3 regions of the Halomonas sp. ND22Bw genome follow, and region 1 is predicted to be linked to each of the others. Evidence: predicted binding sites of a transcription regulator. Region 1 holds the regulator's gene; each other region holds the start of a gene.

Region 1 (9,668 bases):
GCACCCCGGTGAAGACCGTGGTGGTACCCGACGAGCGCCGCCCCGAGGTGGTCGAGCGCATCCGCCACGCCTGCGCCGAGGGCCGCCAGGCCTACTGGGTCTGCACCCTGATCGAGGAGTCCGAGGCGCTGCAGTGCCAGGCCGCCGAGGCCAGCCGCGACGAGCTGGTGGCGGCGCTGCCTGAGCTCTCGATCGGCCTGGTCCACGGCCGCATGAAGGCCGCCGAGAAGGCCGAGGTGATGGCGGCCTTCAAGGCCGGCGAGCTGGACCTGCTGGTGGCCACCACGGTGATCGAGGTCGGCGTCGACGTGCCCAACGCCAGCCTGATGATCATCGAGAACCCGGAGCGACTGGGCCTCTCCCAGCTGCACCAGCTGCGCGGCCGGGTCGGCCGCGGCGCCACCGCGAGCTTCTGCGTGCTGCTCTATCATCCGCCGCTGTCGGACCACTCGCGCAAGCGACTGACGGTGATGCGCGAGACCACCGACGGCTTCCGCATCGCCGAGCAGGACCTGGAGATCCGCGGCCCCGGCGAGGTGCTGGGCACTCGCCAGACCGGCCTGGCGCAGATGAAGATCGCCGATCTGGAGCGCGACGCCGACCTGCTGCCGCGCATCTCGCCGCTGGCCGAGGCGCTGCTGGCCGAGCACCCCGAGGCCAGCCGGCCGCTGATCCGCCGCTGGCTGGGCGAGGAAGCCGGCCGCTACGGGCAGGTCTGAAAGCTGAAAGTCGGCAGCGTGAAACCGTTCGCCGCAAAAGAAAACCCCGAAGGTGGAAGCCTTCGGGGTTTTCTTGTAGCTCGGCGCTTGTAGCTCGGCGCTTGTAGCTCGGCGCTTGTAGCTCGGCGCTTGTAGCTCGGCGCTTGTAGCTCGGCGCTACAGGTGCTTCAGCAGTCCCTGCAGGCGGTCGAGGTCCCTGGCATCACCGACCAGCCGCACGCGGCCGGCCATCATGCCGTCGAGGAAGGCCTTCTGGGTGGGCTTGCGGAGCACCCGGATCGCACTGTCCGCGTCCTCGAAACGCAGCTCCAGGTCGAGATCCACCGGCAGGCCGCTCCCGGTCTCGATGCCGCGAGGCGACATCCGATAGTGGCGGGCGATGGCGAGATCCTCGGTGCCGATGCCCCAGTCGAGGCGTTTCAGTTCACCCAGGCGCTCGCGGAAGGCGGGCTTGCGACGCAGCGCACGCTTGAGCAGCACGCCGAGCACCCACAGCATCAGGCGGAGCTTCATCGGGATACCGTTGGTCGGAAAGCGGAATGAGGAAGGATCGCGCGGCCCGAGCATCGGGCCGCGCCTCGCGCCTTACTTGGCGACGGCGTCCTTGAGGCCCTTGCCCGGCTTGAAGGCCACGGTCTTGCTGGCCGGAATGGTCAGGGACTCGCCGGTCTGGGGGTTCTTGCCGGTGCGGGCGGCACGCTCGCGCACGGTGAAGGTGCCGAAACCGATCAGCGACACGTCCTTGCCGTCGGACACGCTGCCGGTGATCTCGTCGAGAATGACGTTCAGCACCTGGCTGGCCTTGTCCTTGGAAAGATCGGCACGTTCGGCGATCGCCGCGGCGAGTTCGGGTTTGCGCATACAGCCCTCCTGGTTTGACATCCTGCCGATGATCCCATCGGCCGCATTGTTGTTCGCGGTGATTCATGCACCACTCGCATGCCGCCGACGGGGCGGCATGCGGATGACGCCGTGTGGCAACGCCGCTGCCAGACCCGGAATCCCGGGGGCGCCGTCGTTGACGTCACTAGCCTAGCAACGGCGGCGCAGCGCGCGCCAGTTCGACTTTCCGACGCACGCAGGCGCCTGTCAACGCAAATCCGATCAAACGTCCGTCTTCATCCTCGGCCAGGGCGCTCAGATCATGCCCCTCGCCCTCGATGCGCCAGCGGGCGGGAGAGGCGGCGGGAGGCAGCGCCACCACCGGCAGCAGCGGCGTCTTCACCAGCACCGGCCAGGGCCCGTAGCGCACCTCGGTGGGCGTGCCGGAAAGCGTCGCCGCCAGCGCCTTGGCGCCGGCCTGCAGCGGCTGGACGTACATGGCATTGACGCCGTCGACGCAGGCCACGTCGCCCAGCGCATGGATGCCGGGCGCCGAGGTCGCCAGATGGCGGTCGACGAGAATCCCGGCCGGCCCCACGGCGAGCCCGGCCGCCTCGGCCAGCGCGGTGCGCGGCCGCAGGCCGGTGGCCACCAGCACCAGGTCGGCCTCGAGGGCGGTGCCGTCGTCCAGGCCCAGCGCCACCCGCTCGCCCTCGGGCGAAAGCAGGTCGACCATGCGCCCGGTGTGCAGGGCGATGCCGGCCTCGACGAAGGCCTCGCCCAGCGCCCGCCCCAGCGGCTCGGGCAGCAGCCGCGGCAGCGGCGCCGACTCCGGGGCGATCAGCTCGACCGCATGACCGCCGGCGGCCAGGTCATTGGCGAACTCGCAGCCCACCAGGCCGATGCCGACCACGGCGACCCGCGCCGGGCGATCGAGCGCCGCCAGGGCGGCGTGGAAGGCACGGTAGTCGTCGAGATCGTTGACGGTATGGACCCGGCCGGCCAGCGCCTCGGGAATGGCGAAGGGCGGCGCCGGAGCCGCGCCGGTGGCCAGCACCAGCTCGCCCCAGGGCAGCCGCTCGGCGCCGAGGGTCAGGGTGCGCGCGGCCGGGTCGATGGCCTCGACCCGGGTGTGCGTGCGCATCGTCACACCGAGCTGGTCGGCCGCCTCCAGGGCGCTGCGCGAGGCCAGGCGATCCGGCGGCAGGCGCTTGGCGAAGCCGGTGGAGAGCAGCGGCTTGGAGTAGTCCTCGCCGCCGTCGGCGGTGATCAGGGTGATGGGGCGCTCGGACTGCCGGGTCCGGACCTGGCGCGCCAGGCCCAGCCCGGCCATGCCGGAGCCGATGATGGTCAGGGGTGCGCTCATGGGGCTCCTCGCTGCAGGGGCGCGACGGCCCGACATGGTACACTAGCCGCCCTTTGCATTGGACGCGGAGTAGCGCAGTGAATCACGGTCCGGCCCTCGCTCCCCGATGGCGCCCCCTGGCGGCGGCCCGCCCCGCCATGAGCCCGGCCTGGTGGCGTTGGGTCGCCTCCCGGGACTCGCTGACCCGTCGGCTGATCGAGGCCGGCGCGCCGCGCCGCTTCCGGGTCAGGCTGCTCGACCAGCGCCTGGGCCGGCCGCGGCGCGACGAGGCCCTGGCACTGGGCATGGCGCCGGGCCGCCTGGCCTGGCGGCGCGAGGTCGCGCTGTGCCTCGACGACCGGCCCTGGGTGATGGCGCGCTCGGTGGCCCCGCTTCACGGCCTCCGTGGCCAGCGGCTGGCGGGCCTCGGCGAGCGCTCGCTGGGCCACTGGCTGTTCCGCCAGCCCGGCCTCGAGCGCGGCCCCATCGAGGTCAGCGCCGACCCGGCCCCCTTCCACGACGCCCCCGGCCCCTGGGGCCGACGCTCGGTGCTGCGCCACGGCCGCTTCGCGGTGCTGGTCCAGGAGTTCTTCCTCGACGACATGGCGGATGACCTGGCCCTGCCGGCGCGATAGGCTCCCAGACATCGCCCGAAACCCGTGTCGTCCGATTCAACCGAGAGACCCACATGGAACGTTCCCTGATGCGCCCCAAGGGGCTGGCCCGGCTGCCCGACTTCCTGCATCTGACCCGCCTCGACCGCCCCATCGGCACCTGGCTGCTGATGTGGCCAACGCTGTGGGCGCTGTGGGCCGCGGCCGAGGGCGTTCCCGAGCGCCGGCTGCTGCTGATCTTCGTCGCCGGGGTCTACCTGATGCGGGCCGCGGGCTGCGTGGTCAACGACTACGCCGACCGCCACTTCGACGGCCACGTGAAGCGGACGAAGTCGCGTCCGCTGGCCACCGGACGCATCGGCGAAGGCGAGGCCAAGGCGCTGTTCGCCGGCCTGGTGCTGGCGGCCTTCGTGCTGGTGTGCTTCACCAACGCCTTCACCGTGATGCTGTCGGTGGGCGGCGTGATCCTGGCCTTCGTCTACCCCTTCATGAAGCGCTACACCCACCTGCCCCAGGTGGTGCTGGGGGCGGCCTTCTCGTGGGCCATTCCCATGGCCTTCGGCGCGGTGCTCGGCCATGTGCCGCTGGAGGCCTGGCTGCTGTTCGCCGCCAACGTGCTGTGGACCGTGGCCTACGACACCGAGTACGCCATGGTCGACCGCGACGACGACCTGCGCATCGGCATCAAGTCCACCGCGGTGCTGTTCGGCCGCGCCGACAAGCTGATCATCGGCCTTTTGCAGCTGGCCACGCTGGCCCTGCTGGCCTGGGCCGGCGAACGCCTCGGCCTGGGCGGCTTCTTCTGGGTCGGCCTGGCCGCCATGGCGGCGACCTTCGTCCACCAGCAGCGGCTGATCCGCCACCGCGATCGCGAGCGCTGCTTCCAGGCCTTCCTCAACAACCACTGGTCGGGGCTGCTGGCGTTCGCCGGCATCGCGCTGTCGCTGTGGCCGGGCGCCGGCGGGTGATGCCGGACGGGGTCGAACGACGGGGCTGAACGGGGGCGACAGGCGGGGACTGTCACGGTATTGTCACAAGGACATGCTGTCATCGTCACCAATATGTCATTGATCTCGACCATGAGGCCCCGGGATGACCGCCAAGACCGTACTGATCGTCGATGATGAAGCGCCCATCCGCGAGATGATCGCCGTGGCGCTGGAGATGGCCGACTATCGCGTCCTCGAGGCGGACAATGCCCAGAGCGCCCACGCCATGGTCGTCGATCACCAGCCCGACCTGGTGCTGCTGGACTGGATGATGCCCGGCACCAGCGGCGTCGAGCTCTCCCGCCGCCTGAAGCGCGAGGAAGGCACCTCGGAACTGCCGATCATCATGCTCACCGCCAAGGGCGAAGAGGACAACAAGATCCAGGGCCTCGAATCCGGGGCCGACGACTACATCACCAAGCCCTTCTCGCCCCGCGAGCTGGTGGCGCGCCTCAAGGCGGTGCTGCGCCGCGCCACGCCGCGCGGCGTCGAGGAGCCGGTGCAGGTCGAGGGTCTGATGCTCGACCCGGTCAGCCACCGGGTCAGCATCGACGGCCAGTCGCTGGAAATCGGCCCCACCGAGTACCGCCTGCTGCAATTCTTCATGACCCACCAGGAGCGCGCCTATACCCGCGGCCAGCTGCTCGATCAGGTCTGGGGCGGCAACGTCTACGTCGAGGAGCGCACCGTGGACGTGCACATCCGCCGCCTGCGCAAGGCGCTGGGCGAGCCGCACCAGCAGCTGATCCAGACCGTGCGCGGGACCGGCTACCGCTTCTCCGCCAAGGGCTGACGTGGGCCGGCTGTGGCGACGCGAATGGTGGCGGCTGGGTGCCCTGGTGGGCGCCGGCGCCCTGGTCGGCTGGCCCTTCGGCTTCAGCGGCACCGGCATCGCCGTGGGGCTCGCCCTCTATCTCTTCTACCAGCTGCGCCAGCTGCACGCCCTGCAGGAATGGCTGACCCATCATCCCCATGACGAGCCGCCCTCGGCCTCCGGCCTGTGGGGCGAGCTGTTCGATCGCCTCTACCGCTACCAGAAGGGCCAGCGCCTCACCCAGCGCCGGCTGCGCGACACCCTGAGCCGTATCCAGGAGTCCTCGGAGGCGATGCGCGACAGCGTGGTGATGCTCGACCGCCACGGCGACATGGAGTGGTGGAACAGCGCCGCCGAACGCATGCTGGGCCTCAAGCCGGCCCTGGACCGCGGCCAGCACATCACCAACCTGATGCGCGACCCGAGCTTCGTCGACTACTTCCACGCCCGGGACTATCGCGAGCCGCTGACGCTGTGCTCGCCGATCGACGAGAACCTCATCCTGCAGTTCCAGATCACCCTCTACGGCGACGACGAGCGCCTGGTGATGGCCCGCGACATCACCCGCCTGCACCGCCTGGAGCAGATGCGTCGCGACTTCGTGGCCAACGTGTCCCACGAGCTGCGCACCCCGCTCACCGTGCTGGCGGGCTACCTCGAGACCTACGGCGACATGGCCGAGATGCTGCCCGAGCGCCTGGGCCGAGGCATCGGCCAGATGCAGAGCCAGACCAAGCGCATGCAGAACCTGGTCAACGACCTGCTGCTGCTGTCGCGGCTGGAGAACGACCAGGGCGGCCACGACGACATCCGCATCGACCCCACCAGCCTGCTCGAGGCCGTGCGGCGCGACGCCGAGGCGCTGTCCGAGGGCCACCACCAGCTGGAGGTGGCGGTCGAGGAGCCCCGCGGCCTGCTCGGCTCGGAGAAGGAGCTGCACAGCACCGTTTCCAACCTGGCCTTCAATGCCGTGCGCTATGCCGGCGAGGGCAGCCGCATCGTGCTGCGCTGGCGCCCCTGGGGCGACGGCGCCTGCCTGGAGGTGGAGGACGACGGCGAGGGCATCGATCCGCTGCACATCCCGCGCCTGACCGAGCGCTTCTACCGGGTCGACAAGGGCCGCAGCACCGCCACCGGCGGCACCGGCCTGGGGCTGGCCATCGTCAAGCACGTGCTGCTGCGCCACGACGCCCAGCTGGAGATCGACTCCCGGCTCGGCGAGGGCGCCACCTTCCGCTGCATCTTCCCCGCCGCCCGCCTCACCGACGCCGCGCCGGCTTCGCGGCGCGCTTGATCCCGTCCCCGTACGCCACTCCGCCCGGCGCAGGCCGGGCGGAGGGATGTCACGTGATCACGACGCCTGCCCGGGGCGCGGGCATCAGCGCCTCGCCGGGGCAGCGTCGGGGGTCAGCGCCCGGTAGTGGTCTTCCCACATCAGCACCGCGCCGGCCACGGCACCGGGCAGCAGGAACAGGTTGGCCAGCGGCAGCCAGGTGATCAGCATCACCCAGCCGCCGTAGGTGAGCGTCGGCCAGCGGCGCGCGGCCAGCCGGCGGCGCATGTCGGCGAAGGTCACCTTGTTGTTGTCCATGGGATAGTCGAGGTAGGTGACCGCCATCATCCAGGCCGAGAACAGCAGCCACAGCAGCGGGGCGACCAGGTTGATCACCGGGATCCAGCCGATCACGAACAGCAGCGCCATGCGCGGCAGGATGTAGCCCAGCTTGACCAGTTCACGGCCCAGGGCATCGATGGCGGTGCGTGCCAGGCCGCGGTCGTCCAGCGGCGGCCGGCCGGTCACCTCGCGCTCGACCTTCTCGGCCAGCAGGCCGTAGAAGGGCGCGGCGATCAGCTGGGTCACCAGGGTGAAGCTGAAGAACACGATCAGCCCCAGGCTGAGCACGAACAGCGGCCAGATCAGCCACGACAGCCAGTCGAGCCAGCCCGGCACCATGGCCATCCAGCCGTCGAGCCAGCCGCCGAAGTGGGTCAGCACGTAGCTCAGCATGGCGGCGTAGACCACCAGGTTGGCCAGTATCGGCAGGAACACGTAGCGGCGCAGGCCGGGGGTGTAGACCAGGCGGGTTCCCCGGGACAGCGCCGAGAAGGCATCCAGCATCGGTGTCATTTCCTCCATCACGACGACGGCGGCCGTCGCCAGGGGCGACGGCCGCTTCTTTGACGGTAGCGGTCGAGCGGGGTTCAGCCCTCGTCGCCGCGCACCTCGTCGTCGAGATCATCCGGGGCCGTGTGGCGGATGTCGAGCCCCTTGACCAGATAGACCACGTATTCGGCCAGGTTGTTGGAGTGATCGCCGATCCGCTCCAGGGCGCGCAGGATCCACATGATGCCCAGAACCGGGGAGATCGCCCGGGCGTCTTCCATCATGAAGGTCATCAGCGAGCGCATGGCGCTCTTGTACTCGTTGTCGACCTGCTCGTCCTCCTGGACCACCTTGAGCGCCATCTCGGTGTCGAAGCGGGCAAAGGCGGTCAGAGCGTCGCGCATCATCTTGCGCACGTGCTCGCTGATCACGCGTACCTCGACGAAGCCGCGGCTGCCGTTCTGGCTCTCGACCAGCTCCAGGGCATTGCGGGCGATCTTGCTGGCCTCGTCGCCGATGCGCTCCAGGTCGGAGGCGGCGCGGATCACCGCCAGCACCAGGCGCAGGTCGGAGGCCGCCGGCTGACGGCGGGCCAGGATCTGGGTGCACTCGTCGTCGATCTTGATCTGCATGTCGTTGACGGCGCGATCGTTGTCGACCACTCGCTCGGCCAGGGCGGAATCGCTGTCGAGCAGGGCACGGACGGCGTCCTGTACCTGCTTCTCGACCAGACCGCCCATGGCCATCAGGTGGGTCTTGAGCTCCTCGAGCTCATGATTGAACTGCCGCGAGATGTGCTGGCTGTGGATATCGCTGGTGATGTCCATGAGACTCTCCTGAGGGCGCCGGCGTCAGGCCATGCGTCCGGTAATGTAGTTCTCGGTGCGCGCGAGGCGCGGATTGGTGAACAGGGTATCGGTGGGGGCGTACTCCACCAGTTCGCCGCCCTGCAGGAAGGCGGTGTAATCCGAGACCCGTGCCGCCTGCTGCATGTTGTGGGTGACCAGCACCAGGGTCAGGCTCGACTTCAGGTTGCGGATCAGCTCCTCGACCTTGAGCGTCGAGATCGGGTCCAGGGCCGAGGCCGGCTCGTCGAGCAGCAGCACCTCGGGCTCCACCGCCAGGGTCCGGGCGATCACCAGGCGCTGCTGCTGGCCGCCGGACAGCGCCCAGGCCGAGGCCTGGAGGCGATCCTTGACCTCCTCCCACAGCGCCGCCGAGCGCAGTGACCACTCGACGATGTCGTCGATACGCCGCTTGCGCAGCCCGCCCTGCAGCCGCAGCCCGAACGCCACGTTGTCGTAGATCGACATCGGGAAGGGGTTCGGCGCCTGGAACACCATGCCGACCCGCCGGCGCAGCTCGGCCACCGCCACTTCGGGAGCATGGATATCCTGGCCCTCGAGGCGAATCTCGCCCTCCCGCCGCACGTCCTCGTTGAGATCGTGCAGGCGGTTGAGGGCGCGCAGCAGGGTCGACTTGCCGCAGCCCGAGGGCCCGATGAAGGCGGTGACCCGATGACGCGGCACCCGCAGGCTGAGGTCGCGCAGCGCCGGCTTGTCGCCGTAGCGCAGCCCGAAGCCCGATATCTCCAGGCAGGAGGCCTCGGGCGCGAAATCGATGAAGGCTCCGTGCCGCGGAGCCGGGTCCTGATTGACCGGCATTACATACCCCTTGGCACCACGGCCGGCCTCAGAGACGCGAGAGGCTACCGTGGCGTGATCTCAGATGATGGCGCAGAAATATTGCAGTCAGGTTAAGCACCAGGATCACCAGTACCAGCAGCAGCGCCGTGGCATAGACCAGCGGCATCGCCGCCTGGACATCGTTGCTGTGGAAGGCGGTATCGAAGATGTGATAGCCCAGATGCATGAACTTCCTTTCAAGGTGAAGGAAGGGGAAGTCGCCGTCCAGCGGCACCTGGGGCGCGAGCTTGGCCACGCCGACCAGCATCAAGGGGGCCACCTCGCCGGCCGCCCGGGCCACCGCCAGGATCATCCCGGTGAGCATCGCCGGGGTGGCCATCGGCAGCACCACCCGGCTGAGCATCTCCAGGCGGGTGGCGCCCAGCGCCAGGGCGCCTTCGCGCTGGCGGTCGGGGATCCGCGCCAGCCCCTCCTCGGTGGCCACGATCACCACCGGCAGGGTCAGCAGCGCCAGGGTCAGCGAGGCCCACAGCAGCCCCCCGGTGCCGAAGGTCGGCGATGGCAGCGACTCTTCGAAGAACCACTGGTCGAGCCGCCCGCCGAGGCCGTAGACGA
Region 2 (9,668 bases), on a different contig from region 1:
GCGAGTCCCTGGTGCCGCTGGCCAAGCGCCTGCTGGCCGACTGGGACAACACCGAGGAGCTGCTGCGCCAGCGCTTCACCCTGCGACTGGGCCGGGTCGCCGTGGCCGCCATGCCCTCCTTCGCCGGCAACCAGCTGCCCACCGTGCTCGGGGCCTTTCGCGCGCGCTACCCGCAGATCAACGTCACCGTTCACGACGTGATCAACGAACAGGTCATCGAGATGGTGCGTCAGGGCCGCGTCGAGCTGGGCATCGCCTTCGCCCCGGAAGCCACCGACACCCTGCACTTCACGCCGCTGTTCGAGGACCGCTTCGTGGCCGTGGTACCGGCCGATTCGCCGCTGGCCGGCCGCCAGCGGGTGAATTGGCCCACGCTGCTTTCCGAGGACTTCATCACCCTGCAGCGCCCCTCCATGGTGCGCCTGATGATCGAGGAGCAGCTGCGCGCTCAGGGCATCGAGCTGCCGGTGGCCTTCGAGAGCTATCAGCTCGCCACCGTGGGCCGCATGGTGGCCGCCGGACTCGGCGTCAGCGCGGTGCCGTCACTGTGCATCGATCAGATGCACGAGCTGGGCGCGCGCTGCCTGACCCTCGAGGCGCCGACCATCCAGCGCGCCGTGGGCGTGCTTTCGGCCAACGCCGAGGCGCTCTCGGTGGCCGCGCAGGCGCTGAGGGAGGTCATCCAGGAAACCATCACCGCCCCCGTCCTCAGCGCCGACTAGTCTCAAGACAGGTAAACGCGACGGTGAATGCAACAGCTGAATGCGATCAGGAGGGACATCCCATGGCCGATCCGCTCTGGCAACCGTCTCCCGAGGCCATCGAGGCGACTCGCCTGGCCGCCCTGATGCGCCGGCTCGAACGCCAGCACGGCATCGAGCTGCCCGACTACGCCGCCCTTCACGCCTGGAGCCTCGCACATCCCGAGGCCTTCTGGGCCCAGCTGTGGGAGGACGCCGACATCATCGCCGAGCGACGCGGCGAGCGCGTGCTGGAACGCCCCGACGCCATGCCCGGCGCCCGCTGGTTCCCGGACGCCCGGCTGAACTTCGCCGAGAACCTGCTGCGCCGGCGCGACGCGCACCCGGCGCTGATTGTCCACGACGAGCGCGGCCCGCGCCGCGAGCTGAGCCACGAGGCGCTATATCGCCAGGTGGCCGCCCTGGCCTCGGCGCTGCACGATCTCGGCGTGGTGCCGGGCGATCGCGTCGCCGGCATCGTGCCCAACGGCGAGCACGCGGTGATCGCCATGCTCGCCGCCGCGAGCCTCGGCGCCATCTGGTCCTCCTGCTCGCCGGACTTCGGCGTCCAGGGCGTACTCGACCGCTTCGGCCAGATCGGCCCCCGCGTGCTGATCGCCGCCGACGGCTACACCTGGAACGGCAAGGCCATCGACATCCGTCCGCGGCTGGCCGAGATCGCCGGTGCCATCGACGGCCTGGCGCGGGTGGTGGTGTTCCCCTTCCTCGCCGACGCGCCCGAGCTTGGCGACATCACCGGGGCCGTGGCCTGGAACGATGTCCTGGACCACGATGCCACCGAGATCGACTTCGTCTCGCTGCCCTTCGATCACCCGCTCTATCTGCTCTATTCCTCGGGCACCACCGGCACGCCCAAGGCCATCCTGCACTCGGCCGGCGGCACCCTGCTGCAGCATCTCAAGGAACATCGTCTGCACACCGACCTCGGCCCCGAAGACGTGCTGTTCTACTACACCACCTGCGGCTGGATGATGTGGAACTGGCTGGTCTCCGGGCTCGCCTCGGGCGCCACCCTGGTGCTGTTCGACGGTGCGCCCTTCTCGCCCTCGCCCGACGCGCTGTGGGCCATGGCCGAACGCGAGGGCATCACGGTGTTCGGCACCAGTGCCCGCTACCTGGCCGCCTGCGAGAAGGAAGGCCTGCGCCCCGGCCACGAGCACGATCTCGGGGCGCTGAGGTCGGTGCTGTCCACCGGTTCGGCGCTGTCTCACGCCTCCTTCGACTACGTCTATCGCGACATCAAGGCCGACCTGCTGCTGGCCTCGATCTCCGGCGGCACCGACATCGTCTCCTGCTTCGCGCTGGGCTGCCCGATTCGCCCGGTCCATCGCGGCCAGATCCAGTGCCGCGGGCTGGCCATGGCGGTGGACGTGTTCGACGACGAGGGACGGCCGCTGCGCGGCGACAAGGGCGAGCTGGTCTGCACGCAACCGTTCCCCGCCATGCCGCTGGGATTCTGGAATGACCCCGACGGAGAGCGCTATCACGACGCCTACTTCTCCACCTTCCCCGGCGTCTGGGCCCATGGCGACTATGCCGAGATCACCCCGGAGGACGGCCTGATCATCCACGGCCGTTCGGACGCCGTGCTCAATCCCGGCGGGGTGCGCATCGGCACCGCCGAGATCTACCGTCAGGTGGAGAAGGTCGAGGAGGTGCTGGAGTCGCTTTGCATCGGCCAGGAGTGGGAGGACGATATCCGCGTGGTGCTGTTCGTGCGCCTGCGCCCGGGGCTGACCCTCGACGACGGCCTGCGTGAGCGCATTCGCGAGACCATCCGCGCCAACGCCACGCCGCGCCACGTGCCGGCGAAGATCCTCCAGGTCGAGGACCTCCCGCGCACCCTGTCGGGCAAGCTGGTGGAGCTCGCCGTGCGCAACGTGGTCCACGGCCGGCCGGTCAGGAACAGGGAAGCACTGGCCAATCCCGATGCGCTGTCGCTGTTCGAGGATCTTCCCGAACTGAGGGACTGACGAGGACGAGAGGCGCCGTGGACAGGTCGTAGCGGGCGGCTTGACCAAGGATGGCCAGCACTGGCCCTGCAAGCAGAGCCGAATGCGAAGCGCCGCAGGCCATCGCGGGCGACAGGAAAGCATTCTTGCCTGTCCTCGCGACTTGGCGCCTGAGCGGCCCGAGTCGTCGACGACACAGGCCCCCGACCATGATGTTGCCCTCACCGCTGGGCACCCCCGCCACGATCCATTAGCATTGACCCCTATAGCTTTCTTCAAGGAGACCGACGGCATGTCGACCCTCAGGGGGATCGTCAGCCTGCTGCTGCTGACCCTCAACACCCTGTGCTGGGCGGTGCCGCTGATCGCGCTCACCCTGCTCAAGCTGATCACCCCGGGCCGCCCGCTGCGGCGCCGGGTGCTGCGCTGGCTGAACGGCGTGGCCCTGGGCTGGGTCGACGTCAACCTGTGGTGGATCCGCCACTGGATTCGCCCCGACTTGCGCGTCGACCTGCCGGAGGGGCTGAGCCGCGACGAATGGTGGCTGGTATTGGCCAATCACCGCAGCTGGACCGATATCTTCGCGCTGTTCCTGGCCCTGCACCGTCGGCTGCCGATGCCGCACTTCTTCGTCAAGCGCCAGCTGATCTGGATCCCGGTGGTCGGGCTGGCCTTCTGGGCGCTGGAGTTCCCGATGCTGCGCCGGCTGACCCGCGAGCAGCGCGAGCGCCATCCGCACCTGGCCCGCCGCGACCGAGAAGCCACCGAACGCATGTGCGCCCATGCCCGCGAGCGCCCGATCGCCATCTACAACTTCGTCGAAGGCACCCGCTTCACGCCGGCCAAGCACGCCGCCCGCCACAGCCCCTACCGGCACCTGCTGCCGCCGCGCGCCGGCGGCATCGCCCAGGTGCTGGGCCTGCTCGGCGACCGGCTGGGCGGCATTCTCGACGTGACGCTTCGCTACTCGCGCCCCGAGCCCCGCTTCTGGGATTTCCTCTGCGGCCGCGAGGGCACGATCCACCTGACTGCCCGCCGCCTGACCGTGCCCGAGTGGATGACTCAGGGCGACTATCACCAGGATCCCGCCTACAAGGAACGCTTCCACACATGGCTCAACGCCCAGTGGCAGGCCAAGGACGCCGCCCTCGATACGCCCTGACGTTTCTCACCCTGCTGCTGATCGCCCTGCTGGCCGGCTGCGCCGGCCCCTCGGGAGTGATGCGCGGCGGCTCGCCCGCCGGCAACTGGGTGACTATCCAGCGAGGGGACACCCTGGGCGCGATCGCACGACGCGCCGACGTGCCGCTGGTACGGCTGAGACGCTTCAATCCCGGCGTGAATCCGCGCGGCCTGGCCGTGGGGCAGCGTATCCTGGTGCCCAGCCAGAACGAGCGCGCCCCGTCCGGCGGCCCCTATCGCTACCAGATCCGCCCCGGGGACACCTACAGCGCCATCGCCCGGCGCTTCGGCACCTCGCCGGTCAGCATCGCCGCGGCCAACACCGGCGTCAGCCCCACCGACCTCAAGGTCGGCCAGCTGGTCTCGGTGCCGCTGCACGGCACCCGGACCGCCTCGAGCCGCCGCAGCACGTCCAGCGCCCCGTCACGCTCGTCGTCATCGAGCCCCCGGCCGGCGCCCGATCCCGGCCCGGTGCCGAGCGATGCCCGCGACTGGCCCTGGCCGCTGGACGACTATCGTGTCGCCCGCGCCTTCGGCAAGGACAGCCGCGGGACCCTGCAACCCATGCTGCTGGCCACCGACCAGGGCGCCCGCGCCAAGGCCGTGGCCGACGGCGAGGTCCGCTTCGCCGACAGCATGCGTCAGCTCGGCCGGGTGGTGATCGTGCACCATGCGGACAACCTGCAGAGCGTCTACGCCATGTGCGACAGCCTGCTGGTGGACAGCGGCACCCGGGTCAGCCAGGGCACGCCGCTGTGCACCGTGAGCCGACATGCCTCCACCGGGCGCTATGACCTGCTGTTCGACATGCGTCACGGCGGCAAGCCCATCGACCCCCGCACCGTGCTGCGTTGACTTGGTCGAAAGCCGCGACGACTGTCATCACGGCGTCATGCCGATGTCGCGGTGCTGTCACCCCGCCCGGCCATCCTGAATCGTCAACGGGGCCACTCCGGTCACCGACGGCACGAGGATGGACATGCGCATCTGCCTGGTCAGCGAAACCTGGACGCCGGACATCAACGGCGTGGCTCACACCCTGACCCAGCTCAGCGATCAGCTGCGGCAACGCGGCTTCTCCCTGCAGCTGGTGCGCCCGCGCCCCGCCGACGGCGCGCATCGCGCCGAAGGCATGGACAGCGAACTCCAAGTACGCGGCGCCTCCGTACCGGGCTATCGCGAAGTGCGGCTGGGCTTTCCGGCCGGGCGACGCATCCGTCGCCTGTGGCAGGCCGAGCGCCCCGACGTCGTCTATGTGGCCACCGAGGGCCCGCTCGGCTGGTCGGCGCTGGCCGCCGCCGAGAAGCTCGGCATCCCGGTGGTCAGCGGCTGGCACACCAACTTCGATCACTACTGCCGGGACTACGGCGTCGACTGGCTCCGACCGCTGGTCACTCAGCGCCTGCGCCGCTTCCACAACCGCTGCGGCGCCACCCTGGTGCCGACCCACGCCCAGGCCCGCGACCTCGGTCAGCGCGGCTTCGAACGGGTCAAGGTGATGGCGCGCGGCATCGACGGCGAACGCTTCTCCCCGGCCCATCGCGACCCGGCCCTGCGCGAGCGATGGGGCGCCGACGAGCATCGACCGGTGGCGCTCTACGTGGGCCGCCTGGCGCCCGAGAAGAACCTCGACCTGCTGCGCGACACCTTCGCCGCCATGCTCGACGCCCATCCCGGCCTCACGCTGGTGGTGGTCGGTGACGGGCCCGGCCGCGCCAACCTCGAGCGCGCTCTGCCCCAGGCCCACTTCGCCGGTTTCGTGTCACCCGACGAGCTGATTCGCTATTACGCCAGCGCCGACCTGTTCGTCTTCCCGTCGATCTCCGAGACCTGGGGTAACGTGCTGCTCGAGGCCATGGCCAGCGGCCTGGCCACCGTCGCCTTCCGCCACGCCGCCGGCGCGGAGCTGATCGAGGACGACGTCAATGGCGTGCACCTGGCGGTCGGCGACGAGGCCGGCTTCCGCGACGCCGCGGTGGCGCTGTGCCAGCAGCCGGCCCGCTACGGGCGCCTCGGCCGCGCCGCCCGGCAGCGCGCCCTTGGCTACCGCTGGCCCGCCATCGCCGATGACTTTCTCGCCGCCCTGACCCACGCCCGGGAGATGTCCGATGAAACCTCGCGCCCCTGCCGTGTTTGACCGCCTGGATATGCTCGAATGGCACCTCTGCCAGCGCCTGGCCGGGTTCAGCATCCACCGCCCCTGGCTATGGTCGCTGCGCCTGGCCAGCAAGGCCGGCGACTGGCCGATCTGGGTCGTGCTGATCGCCGCCCAGCCCTGGTTGCACGGCCGCGACGAGGGCTGGGAGCTGGCCTTCCACTACACCCTGACCGCCCTGGTGGCGATCGTCTTCTACCGGCTGGTGAAGACACGACTGTGCCGCGAGCGCCCCTTCATCACCTTCTCGAGCATCGCCTGCCAGGAGCCGGCCCGGGATCGCTACAGCTTTCCCAGCGGCCATACCATGCACGCGGTGATGTTCTGCACTCTGGTCGCGGCGCACTCGCCTTGGCTGCTCCCGGTGCTGATCCCGGTCGCCGCCCTGATCGCGATCTCCCGGGTCGGCCTCGGCCTGCACTACATCAGCGATGTCATCGCCGGCGCCGCCATCGGCTATGCCATGGCGCTGGCAAGCCTGGCGCTGGCCGCCTGATTCGGTAGCTGGCACCCCACTACATCGGGACGGGTCAGACCCCGAGCTCATCGATGTATCGTTGTCTGGCCAGCCATCGCGATTTATCAGGCGCGGCCGGGGTCTGACCCTGTGGCTTACTGGTCTACGGCCCCTGGGGCTGGCACCCTGCGGGCATGGACCTGTTTTCTTCCCCCGCCGATGACGGCGAGCCACTGCTCGAGCATCCGCCGCTGCGCCGCTTCCCCCATCTGCTCGGCGACGCCGCCGACCAGGCCCTCGCCCGGCTCGACGCCGAACTGGACTGGCAGCGCCCGACGCTGCGCCTCTACGGCCGCGATCACCCGATTCCTCGCCGCCAGGTGTGGATGGGCGACGCCGGCTACCGCTACTCGGGCCAGCACTTCGCGCCGGTACCCTGGCACCCCGTCGCGCTGGCGATCCGTGACGCCGCCGTGGCGCGCCTGAACGTTGCCGGCATCCGGACCCGCTTCAACAGCGTGCTGCTCAACCGCTATGCCGACGGCGACGAGCGCATGGGCTGGCACAGCGACGATGAGCCGGAGCTTGGCGAGGCGCCGCTGATCGCCGCCGTCAGCCTCGGCGCCGACCGCCCGCTGCGCTTCCGCTGGAAGGATCGCCGTGCACCGGCCTTCAACGTCGCCCAGCCCCACGACAGCCTGCTGCTGATGGGCCCGGGCGTTCAGGCCGACCTCGAACATGCCCTGCTGTCGCGGCGCGGCCACGGGCTGCGCATCAGCCTGACGTTTCGCTGGGTGCAGCGCGACTGACGCCCCCTCTCCTTGGCCGCCCAGCCCTGGCCCACTCTCCGCACACTCTCCACACACCATCCGCACGACGCGCACAAAAAACGGCCATCCCGTTCGGGATGGCCGTCTCTGACTCGACGCACCTGCGAAACACGGCTTCGTCGGTGCACTCAGACCAGGAGGCTGAGATAACGGTATAACATCAGCCGCGATGATAGCCCGGGGTGACGAAGGGCATCTTGCTGACCACCATCGGCAGGCGCTTGCCGCGCACCTCGGCAAAGACCGTGGTGCCGGCCTCGGCCCGGTCGATGGTCACGTAGCCCATCGCCACCGGCTTGCCGACGCTGGGGCCGAAGCCGCCGGAGGTCACCACGCCCACGGCATTGCCCTGGTCGTCGAACAGCTCGGCGCCCTCGCGCACCGGAGCACGCCCCTCGCCGAGCAGGCCCACACGCTTGCGGCGATGATCCTTCTCGGCCACCTGATGCAGGACCAGATCGGCGCCGGGGAAGCCACCGGCCCGCTCGCCGCCGCGGCGGCGCGGCTTGCCGATGGCCCAGATCAGGCCGCCCTCCACCGGGGTGGTCGCGGTGTCGATATCGTGGCCGTAGAGACACAGCCCGGCCTCGAGGCGCAGCGAATCGCGCGCCCCCAGCCCGATCGGTTCGACCTCCTCCTCGGCCAGCAGGCGACGCGCCAGGGCCTCGGTGTCCTCGGCGGCCACCGAGATCTCGAAGCCGTCCTCGCCGGTGTAGCCGCTGCGGCTGACCCAGGTCTCGATGCCGTCGAGGGTGAAGCGGCCGTGCTGCATGAACACCATCTCGCAGGCCTCGGGGCACAGCCGTGCCATGACGTCGGCCGCCTTCGGCCCCTGCAGCGCCAGCAGGCCGCGATCCAGCACCTCGACCTCGTGACCGGCCAGGCCACGACGCAGGTGAGCGATGTCCTGTTCCTTGCAGGCCGCATTGACGACCAGGTAGAGGTGATCGCCGCCGTTGACGATCATCAGGTCGTCGAGGATGCCCCCCTCCTCGGAGGTGAACAGCCCATAGCGCTGCTGCCCCTCGGCCAGGCCGACCAGATCGGCGGGGACCAGGGTCTCCAGCGCCTGGGCCGGCTCGGGGCCACGTACCAGCACCTGCCCCATGTGTGAGACATCGAACAGGCCGCAGGCCTGGCGGGTATGCTCGTGCTCCTTCTTGACGCCCAGCGCGTACTGCACCGGCATGCTGTAGCCGGCGAAGGGCACCATCTTGGCACCGAGTTCGAGATGGAGATCGTGAAGCGGCGTCTGGCGTTGTTCGTTCATCGCGGTCGTATCACTCCCATGAAAGCGAGGGCGCGGGCCGGAGAACGGTCCCGCGCCGCATGTTGTTTACTTGTTGAGGTCTTCGCCCGGCAGCACTTCCTTGCCGTCGAAGTAGTCGCGGGTAAGCTTGAACACCACCGGCGACAGCAGCGCCAGGGCAATCAGGTTCGGGATCGCCATCATGGCGTTGAACACGCTGGCCAGCAGCCACACGAAGCCGAGCGGCAGCACCGAGCCGACGAAGATGGCCAGGATGTAGACCACCCGGTAGTACTTGATGGCGCCCACGCCGAACAGGTACTCGAAGCACTTCTCACCGTAGAAGGCCCAGCCGAGGATGGTGGTGAAGGCAAACACCGCCAGGGCGAAGGACACCACGTACTGGCCGATGCCCGGCAGCGCCTCGTTGAACGACAGCGTGGTCAGGGCCGCGCCGGTCTCGCCGGAGGTCCAGGCGGTGGTGAGGATCGCCAGCGCGGTGATCGAGCACACCACGATGGTGTCGATGAAGGTACCGAGCATGGCGATCAGGCCCTGGCGGACCGGGTTCTTGGTCTGCGCCGCCGCGTGGGCGATCGGCGCGCTGCCGAGGCCGGCCTCGTTGGAGAACACGCCGCGGGCGACGCCGAACTGGATCGCCTTGGCCACGGCCGCACCGGCGAAGCCGCCCGCCGCGGAGATCGGCGTGAAGGCATGGCCGAAGATCAGGCCCAGGGCGTGGCCGATCTGGTCGGCATTGATGATCAGCACCAGCAGGCCACAGACGATGTAGGCCACGGCCATGATCGGCACCAGCTTGCCCGCCACCTTGGCGATGCGCTTGATGCCTCCCAGGATGACCGCGCCGGCCAGCACCATGATCACCAGACCGGTGACCCAGTGCGGCAGGCCGATGGACTCGCCCAGGCCGTCGGCCACCGAGTTGGACTGCACGGTGTTGCCGATGCCGAAGGCCGCCACGGCCCCGAACAGCGCGAAGGCGCCGCCCATCCAGGCCCACTTCTGACCCAGGCCGTTGCGGATGTAGTACATCGGACCGCCGACGTGATCGCCGGCCTCGT
Region 3 (9,668 bases), on a different contig from region 1:
ATCGATGAGCTGGTGGCCAAGACCGACAACCCGGCGGTGCCCTGGCGGGTGACCCTGGCGCGCCACGCCCTCGAGCAGGAATGCCCGGACGCCGGCGACGACTGGCCGCTGCGCGACGAGGGCCTCGAGCGCGAGGACCTGACCGCCGAGCCGTTCTTCACCATCGACGGCGAGAAGACCCGCGACATGGACGACGCCCTGCGCGTCGAGCGGCGCGAGGGCGGCGGCTGGACCCTGAACGTGGCCATCGCCGACCCGACCGCCTACGTCGAGGAAGGCCACGCCGCCGACCTGGAGGCCCGCACCCGCGCCTTCACCGTCTACCTGCCGGGCCAGAACGTCACCATGCTGCCCGAGGCGCTGGCCGACGACCTGTGCTCGCTGTGGGAAGACCGCGACCGCCCGGTGCTGGCCTGCGCGCTAAACATCGAGGCCGACGGCAGCCTGGGCGAGTACCGTTTCTTCGCCGCCACCGCGCGCTCTCACGCCAAGCTGGTCTACGACAACGTCTCCGACTGGCTCGAGGGCCAGGGCGACTGGGCGCCGTCCGAGGCCATCGGCGAGCAGCTCGAGGCGCTGCGCGAGCTGACCGAGGCCCGCGCCGACTGGCGCGCCAAGCACGCCCTGGTGTTCAAGGACCGTCCGGACTACGTGTTCGACCTCGACGAGGCCGGCAACGTGCTGGGCATCCGCACCGAGGAGCGCCGCATCGCCAACCGCATGATCGAGGAATCGATGATCGCGGCCAACGCCTGCTGCGCCGACCTGCTGAGCCAGCACGTGGGCCACGGCATCTTCAACGTCCATCGCGCCTTCGAGGCCGACAAGGCCGAGGCGGCCCAGGAATTCCTGGCCGGCCAGGAGATCCAGGTCGAGCTCGAGGCGCTCACCGAACTGCCCCGCTACAAGGAGCTCAAGCGCGAGCTCGAGGGTCGCGAGGACGCCTGGCTGGACGCGCGCCTGCGCCGCTTCCAGGGCTTCACCAACATGTCCGCCCAGCCCGGCCCGCACTTCGGCCTGGGCCTCGACGCCTACGCCACCTGGACCTCGCCGATCCGCAAGTACGGCGACATGGTCAACCACCGCCTGATCAAGCGCGTGCTCAAGGGCGAGCAGGCCCCGGCCGAGGCCAGCCAGGCACTCACCGAGCAGCTCACCGAGCGCCGCCGCCTCAACCGTCTGGCCGAGCGCGACGTCAAGGACTGGCTCTACGTGCGCTACCTGACGCCGTCCGCCGAGGCCAACGAGAGCTTCGAGGCCGAGATCATCGCCATCAACCGCGGCGGCATGCGCGTGCGCCTGACCGCCAACGGCGCCACCGCCTTCATCCCGGCCCCGCTGATGCACAGCGACCGCGACAAGGTGGCGATCGACGACAAGGACGGCCGCATCCAGATCGAAGGCGTCGAGCGCTACAAGCTCGGCGACGTGATCCGCGTGGCCCTGACCGAGGCCCGCGAGGAGACCCGCTCGCTGGTCGGCCGCCCGGCCGAGTAAGCGCCCTCCCCGCGCGATCCCTCGCACGCACAACGGCGGCCCTCGGGCCGCCGTTTCACATTCATCTCCATACATACGAAAAGTCGAAGAGCGCAGACACTTTTCCTCGAATCCCATGTCGTCGAACTGTCTCAAAGCCCACGTAACGTGATGGTGGAACCATCGGCCCGCGCGGGAGGGACCCTTTGCATATCGCCGACGTCACCATGTTCCACGCCCCCTCGAGCGGCGGCGTGCGCACCTATCTCCAGGCCAAGCACCGCCGGATCGCCGAGATCCCCGGCCTGCGCTCGAGCCTGCTCGTGCCCGGCGCCGAACGCGACGCCCTCGACGACTGCCATACCCTGCCGGCGATGCGCCTGCCGCTGGGACAAGGCTACCGCTTCCCGCTGCGTCGCGCCCCCTGGCGCGAGCGGCTGCTGGAGCTCGCCCCCGACCTGATCGAGGCCGGCGACCCCTTCGTCACGCCCTGGGCCGCGCTGGAGGCCGGCCAGCGCCTCGGCGTGCCGGTGGTCGGCTTCTACCACTCCGACCTGCCGCGGCTGATGGGCGATCGCTTCGGCGGCGCGGTGCGCCGGCGCCTGGAGCGCTACGTGCGCGATCTCTACGGCCGCTTCGACGGCGTGATGGCGCCCTGCCGGGCCATGGCCGAGCGGCTGACGGACTGGGGCGTGGCGGACGTGCGCGTGCAGCCGCTGGGCGTCGACCTCACCACCTTCCACCCCGAGCGCGCCGATCCGGCCTGGCGGGCCTCGCTGGGGCTGCCCGCCGATACCCGGCTGCTGGTGTTCGCCGGGCGCTACTCGCGGGAGAAGAACGTCGACGTGCTGCTGCGCACCCTGCGGCGCCTCGGGCGGCCCTATCACCTGCTGCTGATGGGCCCGGGGATGCCGACCCGGGTGCCCGACAACGTGACCGTCATCTCGCGCTACTGCGACCGCCGCGAGGTGGCCCGGGCGCTGGCCAGCGCCGACGCCATGCTGCACGCCGGCACCCGCGAGACCTTCGGCCTGGTGGCGCTGGAGGCCATGGCCTGCGGCCTGCCGGTGGTCGCCGCCCGGGCCGGGGCGCTGATCGAGAACGTGCCGCTGGGCGGCGGGCTCCTGTGCAGGCCCCACGATGACGGCGCCATGGCCGAGGCGGTCGAGGCCCTGTTCGACCACGATGTCGCCGCCGGCGGCCGGCACGCCCGCCGTCAGGTGGAGCGTCGCTTCCACTGGAACCGGGTGATCGACGACCTGCTCGGCTACTACGTCACCCTCGCACCCGGCGACCGCATGGCCCAGCGCCTGCAACATGGCTGAGCGTCGCCGACACTACGGCGGGTGGCTGGCCGCGGCACTGGTGCTGGCCCTGGCGGTGCCGCTGATGATCGGCGGCCGCGACGCGCTGACGGCGCTGGGCGACTTTCCGCCGGGCAGGCTGGCGGGGATGCTGGCGCTGGTGGTGCTGTGCTGGAACCTCAACGCCCTGCGCCTGAGGCTGCTGCTGGCGGGCCGTGCCGGCCCGCTCGGCCAGCGCGGCGCCCTGGGGATGGTGATGGCCACCGAGTTCGCCATCTGCGCCACCCCGGGCGGCAGCGGCGGGCTGCCGACCCTGCTCGCGCTGCTGGCCCGACGCGGGCTGCGCCCCTCCCGGGCCTCGGCGGTGTTCATGGTCGACCAGTGCTGCGACCTGCTGTTCTTCCTGTCCGCGCTGACCACCCTGGTGCTGGTGTCGCTGGCCACGGCCGTGCCCTGGCCCCATCAGTGGCTGCCGGTCGCCGCCATCGTCGCCCTGCTGCTGGTGCTGGCGACGGGCGCAATGCTGATCCGGCATCTGCCGGCACTGCTGCGCCGTCGAGGAGCAGCACGCAAGCGGCGCCCTCGCCTGGCCCGGCGGCTGCTTGGCTTTCGCCAGGCGCTGGTCGCCACCCTGGCCCTGCCCCGCCCGGTGCTGATGCTGGCCATGGCCAGCTGCGCCGCCCACTGGCTGACGCGCTACAGCCTGCTCTACCTGGCGCTAGCCGGCCTGGGCGCCGACGTGGCCTGGAGCTGGGCCTTCCTGGTGCAGATGCTGTCGATGGCGGCCGGCCAGCTGAGCCTGCTGCCCGGCGGCACCGGCGCCGCCGAGCTCGGCACCGGCATGCTGCTGATCCCGCTGGTCGGCCAGGCCACCGCCGGGGCCGCCATCGTGATCTGGCGCTTCGTCACCTTCCACTGCTACCTGCTGGCCGGTGCCCCGGTGTTCCTGGCCATGGTCGGCCGGCCTCGAGGCCGCGGCACGACCGATGGCGACCGGGCGGGCTGAACGGGTCATGCTGGACCGGGCCGGCTCAGTCGGCCCGCATGGCCCGCGCCAGCATGTCGGACACCGGCTTGGCCAGGTAGCTGGCGAAGGTGCGACTGGCGGTCTGCAGCCGCACCTCGGCGGGCATGCCCGCCTGCAGCCGCATCGCATCGGGCATCGACTGACGCTCCGCCTCGCTGACCCGGACCCGCACCTCGTAGTAGCGCTGACCGCTGCGCTCGTCGGTGAAGCTGTCGGCAGACACCCGCTGTACCGTGCCGTCAAGGAGTTTCGAACGGCGACGGTTGAAGGCGCTGAAGCGGATCTCCGCCGACTGGCCGGGATAGACGCTGTCGATGTCACGGTCGTCAACCCGGGCCTCGACCACGAAATCCCCGCCGCCGGGGACGATCTCCAGCAGCGTGGTGCCGGGCTCGATCACCGCGCCACGGGTATGCACCGCCAGGCCGACCACGGTGCCCGCGGCCGGGGCCTCGACGACGGTGCGGCGCCGCTGGTCGCGCAGCGCGGTCATGCGCTCCTCGGCATCGGCGATCTGGCGCCGGGTCTCGCGCAGGCGCTCGCCCACCTCCTGACGAAACTCCTCGACGCGCACCCGCTTCTTCAGGTCGTTCTCGCTGATCTGCGACCTCAGCCGCGCGATTTCGGTGCGATGCTGTTCGATCTCGCCCTGGTACTGCAGCACCTCGCGCTCCAGCTCCCTCAGCCGGCGATTGTCGCCCAGCCCGTCCTTGAACAGCGAGCGATAGGCCTCGGCATCTTCGCGCAATGAGGCGAGCTGCTCACGGCTGACCCGGATCATCGCCTCGCGGCCCTCGATGCGCTGGCGCAGCTGCTCGCTCTGCTCCTCCAGCGACGCCAGCGCTCCCTCCAGCGCCTCGCGCCGCGACAGGAAGAGCCCGCGCTGCACCGCCTCGAGCTGCGCGATGCGCGGCGAGTCGGCGTCGGCCAGCTCGTCGGGAAACGTCAGGCGCTCATCGCCGGCCTGCTCGGCCATCAGCCGAGTCTCGGCGGCACGATTGATCAGGAACTGCGAGCGCGCGATCTGCAGCCGCGACTCGACCTGGGTCGGGTCGAGGACCAGCAGCGTCTGTCCCTCCTCGACGCGATCGCCCTCATCGACCGCGATGCGTCGCACGATGCCGCCCTCGAGGTGCTGCACCGTCTTCTTGAACGAGGCCACCTCGACCCGGCCCGGGGCGATCACCGACACGGCCAGCTCGGCCGAGACCGCCCAGCCGCCGAAGCCGAGCACGCAGACCAGCACCAGCGCCAGCCCCACGAGACGATGGCGGCGGTCGTCGACCGGCGGCCGAGGATCATCATGAGTCGGCTGCATGGGCACCTCCCTGACCGGTCGCTTCGCGGCGTCCCTGTCGCCGGGTCGCCATTCGCTCCAGCACTCGATCCCGCGGGCCGAACAGCGACACCCGGCCGTCGTCCAGCACCAGCAGTCGGTCGACCCGCTTCAGCACGCCACTGCGATGGCTGATCACCAGCAGGGTCACGCCGTCCCGCCGCAGGGCCTCCATGGCCTCGGCCAGGGCCTGTTCGCCGCGATGGTCCAGGTTGGCATTCGGCTCGTCGAGCACCACCAGCACCGGATCGCCATACAGCGCCCGCGCCAGGCCGATGCGCTGGCGCTGGCCGGCGGAGAGCAGGCCACCGCCCGGCTCCAGCCAGGTATCGTAGCCCTCGGGCAGCCGCAGGATCATGTCGTGCACCCCGGCGCGGCGCGCCGCCGCGATCACCCGCTCGCCATCGACCTCGGCGAAGCGGGCGATGTTCTCCGCGATGGTGCCGGCAAACAGTTCGACGTCCTGGGGCAGGTAGCCGAGGTGTGGCCCCAGGGCTCCACGATCCCAGCGCGCGATATCGGCGCCGTCCAGCCGCACGCACCCGTCATTGGCCGGCCATACGCCCAGCACCAGTCGCGCCAGGGTCGACTTGCCGGCAGCGCTGGGGCCGATGATGCCGACCTGCTGCCCCGGGGCGATATCGAGATCGATGCCGGCCAGGATGGGCCGTCGACCGCCCGGCGGCCCGGCGGTCACGCCCTCCAGCGTCAGCCGTCCGCGCGGAGCCGGCAGCGACATGGGTGGCGCGGGCGGTGGCGCCTCGCGGAAGATCGCCTCGAGACGACGATAGGCGGCCCGGGCCGCGACGACGCTGCGCCAGCTGCCGACCAGCTGATCGACCGGCGACAGCACGCGGCCCAGCAGGATGGAACCGGCGATCATCATGCCGGCGCTGATGCGCTCCTCGAGCACCAGCCAGGCACCGAGCCCCAGGATCATCGACTGCAGCAGCAGCCGCAGCGCTCGGGTGAGGCTCGACAACATGGCCGCCCGGTCGCTGGCCCTCGACTGCTGCCACAGCCCGCGGCGATGATGCGACAGCCAGCGCCCGGCGATGCTCGACAGCATGCCCATGGCCTCGAGGGCCTCGGCGTTGCGCAGGTTCTCCGCCGCCCGCTGACGGGAGGCCGCCATCTCCTGCTCGGCCCCCTCCAGCCAGCCACGGGTGGCCTTTTCGCTGGTGACCACCAGCGCCAGCAGCGACAGGCCGGCCACGGCGGCGAAGACACCGAACCAGGGATCGAACAGGAACAGCAGGGCCAGATAGACCGGCACCCAGAGCACATCGAAGAAGGCCAGCAGCGCACCTCCCGCCAGCCCCTGACGCAGGCTGGCGAGATCGTCCAGCGGCCCGGCCCCCTGCCCGCCCGCCTGACGCAGACCGCGGCGGAACATCGCCGCGTGCAGGGGTTCGACGACCCGCTCGTCGAGGCGATTGGCGAGGCGCACCAGCACGCCCGCTCGCACCCACTCCAGCCCGCCGATCACCACGAACAGGAAGACCGCCAGCAGCGTCAGCATCAGCAGGGTCGCTTCGCTGCCCGAGGTGATCACACGGTCGTACACCTGCAGCATGTACAGCGCGGGCGTCAGCAACAGCACGTTGAGACACAGGCTGAAACCCGCCACCCACAGCAACGACCCACGGCACGCCTGGCGCGCTCTCTCCAGCGGCGTCTCGGCATCCTTCCGGCCCTTCCCTCGCCCGCTCAACACCTCAGTGGCTCTCCCATGCCATGCTCCGACCTCACTTATCGGCCGCTATATTGACGCTATTTTTTGCTTATACAACACTAAAAATGGCGCCTATGCAGCGCCGGAAACCGAAAAATAACCGTCATCAAACCCTCACTTCAACCCATGGAATTCGTCTCAAAATGACGACAGAGAAATTTAGGAATTTAGATAAAAACCTATCGATAACTCAGGGTATTAATACCCTAAATCTTCGCCACCTCATGACAAGGGAATTCAATAAATGAGTTCGACAATCGAGGTAGACACTTCGACCTCCGCCGAGGAGCTCGAGAGCCTGATACGGGAAGCCGATTCGGGCACGACCTTCCAGCTTTCCGCCGGTGAATTTCGCTTCGATGATTCGATTACCATCGAACGCTCCGATATCTCCCTGATCGGTGCAGGATCCGGCGAGACGCGCCTGACCTTCACCGACGAGGCACTGTCACGGGATGACGACCAGGCAATTCACCTGGACGGCAGCGAGAACACCGACATCGGCACCCTGTCGTCGGATGCCGACAGCGGCGATCGACGGCTGACGCTGAATGACAGTTCCGACCTTTCCATCGGCGATACCATTCGCATCTGGCAGGACAACGACGACGCCTTCTTCGATGACATCGGCGATAGCTCCTGGCGCAAGGTCGAGTACGCCGAGCTGCGAACCAGCATGGCCAGGATCACCGATATCGACGGCGATCAGGTCACGCTTGACCGGGGCGTGCGATTCGATTTTGCGGCGGGAGACACCCAGGTGGAACGCCTGGAGAGCGTCGATGACGTCACCCTGGAAGGCTTCAGCCTGCACTTCGAGCTGGGCGAGGCCGACCCGTCGCACTTCGAGAACGCCCGGGACGATCTGAGCGGCTATCACGCCGTACATCTCGAAGGCACGGTGAACGCCCGGCTCGACGACATTCAGGTCATCGAGGGGCCCTCCACCGCCTTTCGTTTTTCCCGTGCCCTGGACACCAGAGCCGAGGATCTCGAGGCCCATGGCGCCTTCAACAAGGGCAGCGGCGGCAACGGCTATGCCTACGAGCTGCACGAGAGCTACGACGGCGTCTTCACCGGGCTGGAGGACAGCGGCATGCGCCACGGCCTGCTGTTCGCCTCCTGGCGCTCGTCGGCCGGCAACGAGGTCGAGATCGCTTCAACCGACCGCGATGTGAACTTCCACGGCGGCCGGGATCACGACAACAGCGTCCACGTGCGGCAATCGATCCGCGATCCCGAGGCGGACGCGCTGTCACCGGCGCTCTACGTCAACGAGGACGGCGAGAGCTTCGGTGCGCCGACCGATCCCGACGCCAACGAGGTCGTCTTCGACTACCTGATCGGCTCGCGACGCGCGGACGAGGTGCAGGGCTCAGACGACGGCGTCTACCTGAACGGTGGCCTGGGCCATGACCACCTCCGAGGCGGCAGCGGCAACGACCTGCTCCAGGGTGGGCCGGGCGACGACTGGTACGACGGCGACGATCGCCTGGACGGCGGCGAAGGCGTCGACACCGCGCGCTATACCGGCGGCATCGACGATCACGAGATCGCGATGTCCGATGACGGCGTGATCATCACCGGCAAGGGCAGCGAGGATACCCTCACCGACATGGAGTTCGCGGTCTTCGGCGATGGCATCACCCTGCACACGGCATCGGGCAACCTGTTCCGCGGCGAGGCCATCGACGCGCCTGAGCCCGGGGAGATCCTCGACGGCGACGGAATCAGGCCCGCCATCCTGGAGGACGACGCCGAGCTGCTGGTGACCGGCAACGTCACCAGCCAGTGGTCCTCGGGCTACGTGGCCGAGGTCTTCGTCGAGAACGTCTCCGATGACGACATCGTCGATCCACAGGTCGGTTTCGACCTGCCCGCCAATCTCGACACCCTGTGGAACGGCGTCGTCGGTGAAGCCGACGGCGGCTATCGGGTGCAGGACAACAACGCCAACACCCTGTCCCCGGGGGACGCCTGGCGCTTCAGCTTCAAGGCCTACGGCGATGACGAGCTGCCCGCCGAGATGAGCGCCGAGACCGGATCGGGGCAGTCCCTCGAGGTTCAGGTACTCGGCCTGGGCAACACCAGCGTGGAGGAAGTGGCCGGCTAGTACCGCCTCGCATTCCTCTCTCTATTCCGCCCCCCGCACGCAGGGAATCCAACGGATTCCCTGCCTGATGCCGAGTGCGCTTGATCATCTCTTCGCCGTACCAAGTTTCTTGCCCGTCAGGATATGGCATAGTAGTCACAAATCATTACAACGCCGTCCTCCGGACCTCCGGGCGGAATTGCGCAAGGAACACCATCAATGGCCCAACGCTGGGGACTGCGTGGCCAGTCCACCCTCACGCTGCTGCTGGCCTGCCTGCTGGCGCTGATACCGGCGCTGCTGATCGGCTGGCAGGCCGTCGATGAGGCGCGTCGCCACTTCGCCACCCGCTACGCCGAACAGTACACCCTGCTGCACATGCAGGAGATTCTCGCCCCGGTCTCCCGTGAGCTGGCCCTGGCGCGCCGCTTCGCCGACTCGGTGGTCACCCGGGAGTGGCTGGATGCGACGGACGACGTCGAGCGGCGCGATCGCTTCTTCCGCGAGGCCGAGGGCTTTCGCGATCAGTTCAGCGGTGACGCCTACTTCGTGGTCGACCATGACAGCGGCGACTACTACTACAACGACGCCGAGGCGCCCGAGAGCCGCCAGCCTCGCTATCGGCTGTCGCCCGACGATCCGGAAGACGCCTGGTACTTCGATAGCATCGCCAGCAACGCCAGCTACAACATCAACGT

Evidence for each region. The regulator PhoB, encoded in region 1, activates phosphate uptake and scavenging genes when phosphate is short. The targets are predictions, from matches to a motif close to TGTCATANNNNTGTCANA.
Region 2: the regulator PhoB is predicted to act here: its motif matches at 4,773-4,790, upstream of CVH10_RS01310 (glycosyltransferase family 1 protein).
Region 3: the regulator PhoB is predicted to act here: its motif matches at 1,614-1,631, upstream of CVH10_RS08440 (glycosyltransferase family 1 protein).

The regions. Positions count from the first base shown of each region.
Region 1 covers NZ_PXWD01000003.1:302,014-311,681, reverse strand. The annotation lists gene recG (ATP-dependent DNA helicase RecG) at 1-719, shown strand, start outside; gene CVH10_RS06490 (hypothetical protein) at 876-1,232, opposite strand; gene CVH10_RS06485 (HU family DNA-binding protein) at 1,305-1,580, opposite strand; gene CVH10_RS06480 (FAD-dependent oxidoreductase) at 1,747-2,907, opposite strand; gene CVH10_RS06475 (chorismate lyase) at 3,045-3,521, shown strand; gene ubiA (4-hydroxybenzoate octaprenyltransferase) at 3,575-4,468, shown strand; gene phoB (phosphate regulon transcriptional regulator PhoB) at 4,593-5,282, shown strand; gene phoR (phosphate regulon sensor histidine kinase PhoR) at 5,284-6,597, shown strand; gene cysZ (sulfate transporter CysZ) at 6,682-7,422, opposite strand; gene phoU (phosphate signaling complex protein PhoU) at 7,506-8,234, opposite strand; gene pstB (phosphate ABC transporter ATP-binding protein PstB) at 8,259-9,071, opposite strand; gene pstA (phosphate ABC transporter permease PstA) at 9,100-9,668, opposite strand, start outside.
Region 2 covers NZ_PXWD01000001.1:280,161-289,828, forward strand. The annotation lists gene CVH10_RS01290 (LysR family transcriptional regulator) at 1-722, shown strand, start outside; gene CVH10_RS01295 (acetoacetate--CoA ligase) at 785-2,734, shown strand; gene CVH10_RS01300 (acetyltransferase) at 3,006-3,875, shown strand; gene CVH10_RS01305 (LysM peptidoglycan-binding domain-containing protein) at 3,824-4,750, shown strand; gene CVH10_RS01310 (glycosyltransferase family 1 protein) at 4,875-6,032, shown strand; gene CVH10_RS01315 (phosphatase PAP2 family protein) at 6,004-6,546, shown strand; gene CVH10_RS01320 (alpha-ketoglutarate-dependent dioxygenase AlkB) at 6,702-7,316, shown strand; gene gcvT (glycine cleavage system aminomethyltransferase GcvT) at 7,498-8,607, opposite strand; gene CVH10_RS01330 (sodium:alanine symporter family protein) at 8,674-9,668, opposite strand, start outside.
Region 3 covers NZ_PXWD01000005.1:69,878-79,545, forward strand. The annotation lists gene CVH10_RS08435 (exoribonuclease II) at 1-1,497, shown strand, start outside; gene CVH10_RS08440 (glycosyltransferase family 1 protein) at 1,683-2,801, shown strand; gene CVH10_RS08445 (lysylphosphatidylglycerol synthase transmembrane domain-containing protein) at 2,794-3,786, shown strand; gene CVH10_RS08450 (HlyD family type I secretion periplasmic adaptor subunit) at 3,812-5,125, opposite strand; gene CVH10_RS08455 (type I secretion system permease/ATPase) at 5,109-6,860, opposite strand; gene CVH10_RS08460 (cellulose binding domain-containing protein) at 7,123-8,991, shown strand; gene siaA (biofilm regulation protein phosphatase SiaA) at 9,190-9,668, shown strand, end outside.